Aminivibrio sp.: one gene and its partner. The protein of the gene in region 2 interacts with the protein of the main gene of each other region in a pairwise test. Links are inferred from orthologs where the notes say so. Each region holds a gene or a part of one and is shown on either strand. Other genes may lie near its edges.

Region 1 (3,097 bases), on a different replicon or contig from region 2:
TCCGAGATTGTGGTCTTCCCCGATCCCGAGGGGCCGGCAATGGCGACGATCTTGACCTTGGACCTGGAGGAAATTTCTTCCGCAATCTTCCCGAGGTTTCGGGCATGGAAAGCCTCGGAAATAAGAATGACTTCGAGAGCCCTGCCCTCTGCGACTTTCTTGTGGAGACTGTCCATGGTTCGCAGGTCGAGAACTTCAAGCCACCGCGCATAGTCGAGGAACACCGAGGAAAGGTTCTTCGATGCTCTGAAAGGAGGAAGGGTGGATGGGTAGTTGATCGTCGGGAACTGGAGCACCATTCCCGGATCGAGGGGCTTGAGGTCGAAAAGCTTCAAGTATCCCGTGGACGGTGCCAGGGGAGCGTAGTAATAGCCGTACATGTCGGCGCAGCGGTACAGTTCAACCGGATCGACCCCTGCCCATTTGAAGAGCCTCGCCACTTCGCAGCTTCCCTGCCGTTCGAAAATCTTCCGTGCCTTGTCGAGGGAGACGACTTTCCTGACGAAGGGAAGGTCCTTGGATACCAGGTCCGCCATCATTATTTTGACGGACTGGAGATCCTCCCCTGAAAGATCGCCTTCCGGGTCTTCCCAGTAATACCCTTCACTGATGGAATGCCTGAGGACAATGTTTCGGCCCAGGGCTTTCCGGCAGGCAAGGACAAGGAGAAAGCTGAGGGAACGCCGGTAGACTTCCATTCCTTCAAAGGACGAGGTGTCGATGAACTCGACTTCCGCCGAGTCTTCGATGACCCAGTCGAGGGATCTGAGATAATTATTTACTCTCCAGGCTACGACAGCGTCTCCGCCTTCTGGGCGGCTTTCGGAGAGAACTGCCTTTCCTGTAACGGGAACGTCGCTCGAAAAAACGGGCCCGTTTTTCACATGGACGGTAAACGCCATGAAGACTCCTCCTCTCAGGTGGGAAAAAGGATGTTGCCTTGATGTATAAAGTAGACTATGCTGTATCTTATCATATTCCTATCAGCCTAACACTGTGAGGAGAAGCCCATGGAGAACGGAAGAGGAAAAACAAAGATTTACGATCAGGTCGTTAAAACGGTAAAGAGAATGATCGCCGAGGGAGCCCTGCCCCAGGGGTCGGCTCTTCCTCCTGAGCGGCAGCTCATCGAGGAACTGAACGTCAGTCGGAGCTCCCTCAGGGAGGGTTTCCGAATCCTTGAAATGATGGGCTTTATCGAAAGCATCCCCGGGAAGGGGCGTTTCGTGCGCAGGTCCCGGGGCGAGGGGGGCGGCATGGGAAAGGTGCCTCTCCAGGACGAAGCGATCCTGGAACTGGTTGAGGCCAGGCTCGTTCTTGAACCCGCCATCGCTGTGGAGGCAGCCAAGCACGCTTCGCCTTCGGACCTGACGAGAATCAGACGGATCCTGACAAAGACCGGGAAAGACGTGGAATCCCTGGAACACCGCGCCCAGTGCGACTACGATTTTCACCTTGTTCTTGCCGAGTCCACCCACAACTTCATCTTCGTCAATATCGTGAAGATGACGTTCAACCTCATCATGGCCACCCACGAACGAATCTACGCGCTCCTCGACGATAAGGAAATTTTCCTGAGAGAACACGAAGACGTGTACGACGCCATCGTCGTAAGGGACCTGGACAGGGTAACCAGGCTCATGACCGCTCATGTTCAGAGGGTATACCGCACCCTGCAGAACGGAATTGCCCTCGAGGGGATACGGGAGATCTGACGACCTCCCTTTCGCTGTATTTTTTCAGAAGGTCCACTCGAAATCGGGCAGTCCTTCGGCGAGGAGCCTCATTTTTACGTCGGCCCCGATTTCTTCAAGGGCTTTCTCGGTTTTTCCCTCACACCGGGTAACGATCACGGGCTGGGTGTTCGAGGCCCTGATCAGCCCCCACCCCTCGGGGTACAGTATCCGGACCCCGTCCACGGTGATGGCTTCATGATCCTTCAGCGCCTTGTCACGAATTGCGTTCACCACGGCGAATTTTTTTTCGTCCGGACAGTCGATCCTGATTTCGGCCGTGCTCAGGTAAACCGGCACATGGGAGATCATGGCAGAAAGGCTTCCCGTGCCGTGAGAGAGTATCCGAAGGAGTCTTCCCGCAGCATAGAAAGAGTCGTCGAAACCGTAATACTCGTCCGCGAAAAAGAAATGGCCGGAAAGCTCACCGGCGAAAACGGCACCAATCTCCTTCATCTTCGCCTTGATGAGGGAGTGCCCCGATTTCCAGAAAAGCGGTTTTCCACCGAGCCTGAGAATTTCATCCACAAGGGACTGGGAGCACTTTACCTCCACAATGGCTTCCGCTCCCGGGTACTTCGGAAGTATCTCCTTCCAGAATAGAGTCATGAGGATATCTCCCCAAATTATCTCTCCCCGTTCGTCCACCACGCCCAGCCTGTCGGCATCGCCGTCGAAGGCGATGCCGAGATCGGCCTTTTCCCTGACGACGGCCTCCATGAGAGAAACGAGGTTTTCCCGTTTCTGCGGGTCGGGGTGATGGTTGGGAAATGTCCCGTCAGGCTTTTCAAAAAGCAGGACCGCAGTGACCCCCAGGGACTCCAGAAATGAGCGGGCATGAAGGCCGGCGGTTCCGTTCCCGCAGTCTGCCACAACCTTGAGCTTTCTGGGACCGAGGGTGATTTTTGACTGCAGCATCTCGAGGTATAAGCCGGAAATATCTGCTGTTTCCACCCTGCCTTCAGCAGAACCTTTCTGGAGATCGTCCTCGAGGATCATGCGGAGAATCTCCCGAATTTCGTCGCCGTAAAGGGTCGACGTTCCCCAGGCAAGCTTGAGGCCGTTCATGTCCTTCGGATTGTGGCTCCCGGTGATCATGACTCCTCCGCCGAGAGAGAGCCCCGGTATGCTCCAGTACAGCATGGGCGTGGTAACCGTTCCGAGCCTGACCACGTCGAGCCCGGCCCAGGTCAGGCCCCTCACCGCAGCCTGCTCTATTCTTGCCGTGGAGAGCCTGACGTCTCCTCCGACAGCGACCTTGTCCACGCCGCGGCGGCGGAGCCAGGTACCGAAGGCCTTTCCTACGGCTTCCACCACCGGATCGGGAAGGTCGGAATCGGCAACACCCCGAATGTCGTATTCGC
Region 2 (3,348 bases):
ACTGGACGCCGCAGTCTTCGGCAGCACCGCCCTGGTTCGGGCCTGGAAAACGGCGGGCCTGTCCCTGCCGGAGGGTACGGTTCCGGTGGGGTGGGGAAGGCCCTGCGCCGCGGCTGCGGAACTCCTCCTGGGACGGAAGCCCCTCGTGATGGCCGAGCCGACCATGGAATCCCTCGCCGCCCTGCTGGCGGAGCTGAAAAATCGAAAATCGACGGAGGAAAAAGAATGAACGGAATGATAAACCGAATGCGCCGCCTGCGGGAGCACCCCGTCCTGGCGGAATTGGTGCGGGAGGTCTCCCTCGAGCCGAGACAGATGATCCTTCCCCTCTTCACGGTTCCCGGCACGGGGGTGCGAAAACCCGTTCCCTCCCTGCACGGGGCGGACCACATCTCCCCTGACCGCCTGCACGAGGCGGTGGACACCGCCCTGGAGGCGGGAATCCGGTCCTTCCTGCTCTTCGGGCTCCCCTCCCGGAAAGACCCCCGGGGGACGTCCGCCTGGGCGGAAGACCAGCCGGTGCAGCAGGGACTCAGACGGCTGAAGGAGCGCTACGGCAGGGAAATCCTTCTCGTCACCGACGTCTGCATGTGCGAGTACACCGACCACGGCCACTGCGGCCTTCTGAAGGAGGACGGCACCGCGGACAACGACCCCACGGTCCTCGAGCTCGGCCGCATCGCCCTCAGCCACGCCCGGGCAGGGGCGGACATGGTGGCCCCTTCCGCCATGATGGACGGTCAGGTGGCCGCCATCAGGAGGGCCCTGGACAACGGGGGATTCTCCTCCCTGCCGGTGATGAGCTACAGCTCCAAGTTCTCGTCCGCCTTCTACGGTCCCTTCCGGGACGCAGCGGGCAGCGCCCCCTCCTTCGGGGACCGGCGGTCCTACCAGATGGCCTCCACCAACTGGAAAGAGGCCCTCAGGGAGTCCCTTCTCGACGAGGAGGAAGGGGCCGACATCCTCATGGTGAAACCCTCCCTCCTCTATCTTGACATTCTCTCCCGGCTCCGGGAGTCCACCCTGCTGCCCCTGGCCTGCTACCTGGTGAGCGGCGAGTACATGATGCTCCGCCATGCGGCCAACGCCGGTTCCCTGGACGGTCCCAGGGGTCTCCTGGAGGCCCACCTCGCCCTCCGCAGGGCGGGAGCGGACATTTTGATCACCTACGCCGCCGTGGAAGTGGCCCGCATGGTCACAGGGAGGTAAAGACCTCCCCGGCGGCGGCGAGAGTCTCCTCCGCCACCTCCCGGCCGTGGGCCAGGGAGACGAAGGCTGCCTCGAAGGGCGACGGCGCGAAGTACTGCCCCCTTTCCTCCATGCCGTGGAAGAAAGAGGGGTATTTCGCCCCGTCCGTCCCCTTCACCTCCCCGAGGTTCCGGGGGAGCCGGGAAGCGAAGAACAGCCCCAGCACCGAGCCGAACCGGGAGACCGACAGGGGGATCCCGGCACGGGAGGCGGCGTCCTTCAGTCCGTCGGCAAGCAGGACGGCCGTCTCTTCCAGACGGTCGTAGACGCCTTCCCGCTTCAGCACCCCGAGGGTGGCCAGTCCCGACGCCATGGCCAGGGGGTTCCCCGAGAGGGTTCCCGCCTGGTACACCGGCCCGAGGGGTGCAAGCACCTCCATGACCTCCCGGCGCCCGCCCGCGGCCCCAACGGGAAGCCCCCCGCCGATGATCTTTCCCAGGCAGGTGAGGTCGGGGACGATACCGGCTCTCTGCTGGGCGCCCCCTTCGGGGACCCGGAAGCCGGTGATCACCTCGTCGAATACCAGCAGGGCGCCGTTCTTTTCCGTGATCTCCCGCAGGAAGGGCAGAAAGCCTTCGCTAGGGGGCACCAGGCCCATGTTCCCCGCCCAGGGTTCCACGATCACGGCGGCGATACGGCCGCCGAAGAGACGGAAGGCCTCGGCGACCTTCTCCTCGTCGTTGTAGGGCACAACCACCGTGGCGGACGCCACGGAAGCAGGCACTCCGCCGCTGTCGGGATGTCCCAGAGTCAGGGCGCCGCTCCCGGCGTTCACCAGCATGCTGTCCGAGTGGCCGTGGTAGCACCCTTCGAACTTCACCACAAGATCCCGCCCCGTAAACCCCCGGGCAACCCGAAGGGCCGTCATCACCGCCTCCGTCCCCGACGAGACGAACCGGAGCAGCTCCATGGAGGGGAAAACCCCCTTCACTTCCTCGGCAAGCTCCACCTCGGCGGGACAGCACGCCCCGAAGGACGTGGAGTATGACGCCGCGCGGCAGACGGCCTCCACCACTTCGGGGTGGCCGTGGCCGAGGATGAGGGGGCCCCAGCTCCCCACGTAGTCGGTATAGCGTTTCCCCTCCACGCTGTAGAGGTAGGGGCCCTCCCCCCGGAAAAAGAACAGGGGATCTCCCCCCACGCCCCGCCAGCAGCGGACAGGGCTGTTCACTCCCCCGGCGAGGGATTCCTTCGCCCGGGCAAACCACTCCGCACTCGTCGCCATAACAATCAACCTCTCTTTCTCTGCCCACAGCATGAGCATTCTACGGCAGGGGGAGTGCCGCCGGGCACAAGGTGAATTCTCCCCGCCGGGGACGAAGAAATCTCGCTCCGCGCGCTTTGCGGAGAAATCCCCCCGGGGCGGGGGTGCAGTTGTCACGAACGACAATCTGCACCCCCCCGCCCAAGCGTTCCCCAATGACGCTCCCCGCTGAGGTGCGGATTTAGGAATATAGTCCCGCCTTTTACCATCCCCACAGTACGGGGATTGCCGCCAGGCAGACCGTCGCCGCCATGGCCGCCACCAGTGTGGCGAGGTTCCACACGAACAGGGACCGGACCATCCGCCCCGGAAAGATGCCGATCCAGAAGGCGATGTCCTGCCGCAGCACCCGGGAGAGCACAGCGAGCATGTTCCCCGTCAGCAGGGCCAGCACCGCCTGGGCGGTGGTAAGGCTCCCCGACGCCAGGGCGCCCCCCGCCACCCCGAGGGCCGCGTTGACATGGGCGAAGGACGCCGCCGCCACGGTCCACCCCGCCGCCGAAAGCAGCGGGAAAGAGGCTCCCCTGGCCTCGATACATTCCTGGAGGGCGGGGGTGACCAAGTAGGCCAGGGCGTAGAAGGCCCAGGCGGGCGGCAGGGTCCTCACCAGGGTCCCGAGGAAGGAGAAATCCCTTCCCTTCCGTCCTTCCTCACCGCTGCCGGCGGTTATTTCGTCCCCTGCGCTCCCCCTCCCCCGGAGAAGGAACAGGAAGAACAGGAAGCGGCAGAAGCTTCGGGCCAGCACGGCCAAGGAGTAGATAGCCCCCGCCGTGCCCGCGAGAGCCGCCGCCACGGGAAAGGAGACGAGCCACCGCTTCAGGTAGCCGGGAAAGGAC

Evidence for each region.
Region 1: the proteins of hemL (region 2) and JMJ95_RS02025 interact in binary tests that used the Escherichia coli proteins (3 or more experiments, as listed by UniProt). The link is inferred for Aminivibrio sp. from one-to-one orthologs.

Annotation. Positions count from the first base shown.
Region 1 is NZ_JAESIH010000025.1:25,037-28,133, reverse strand. What follows is about bases 124-2,862. They hold JMJ95_RS02025 (FadR/GntR family transcriptional regulator), read left to right. Parts: upstream 124-1,010; coding sequence 1,011-1,715; downstream 1,716-2,862. Other genes in these bases: JMJ95_RS02020 (phosphomannomutase/phosphoglucomutase), read right to left, coding at 1,740-2,862; JMJ95_RS02030 (nucleoside kinase), read right to left, coding at 124-902. Outside these bases: more of JMJ95_RS02030, read right to left, coding at 1-123; more of JMJ95_RS02020, read right to left, coding at 2,863-3,097. UniProt on the Escherichia coli protein: Transcriptional activator of the glcDEFGB operon which is associated with glycolate utilization, and encodes malate synthase G and the genes needed for glycolate oxidase activity. Also negatively regulates the transcription of its own gene.
Region 2 is NZ_JAESIH010000072.1:5,065-8,412, reverse strand. The notes cover bases 335-3,324. They hold hemL (glutamate-1-semialdehyde 2,1-aminomutase), read right to left. Parts: upstream 2,474-3,324; coding sequence 1,196-2,473; downstream 335-1,195. Other genes in these bases: JMJ95_RS12350 (hypothetical protein), read right to left, coding at 2,715-3,324; hemB (porphobilinogen synthase), read left to right, coding at 335-1,209. Outside these bases: cobA (uroporphyrinogen-III C-methyltransferase), read left to right, coding at 1-229; more of hemB, read left to right, coding at 226-334; more of JMJ95_RS12350, read right to left, coding at 3,325-3,348. UniProt on the Escherichia coli protein: Aminomutase that catalyzes the transfer of the amine group on carbon 2 of glutamate 1-semialdehyde to the adjacent carbon 1 to form 5-aminolevulinate.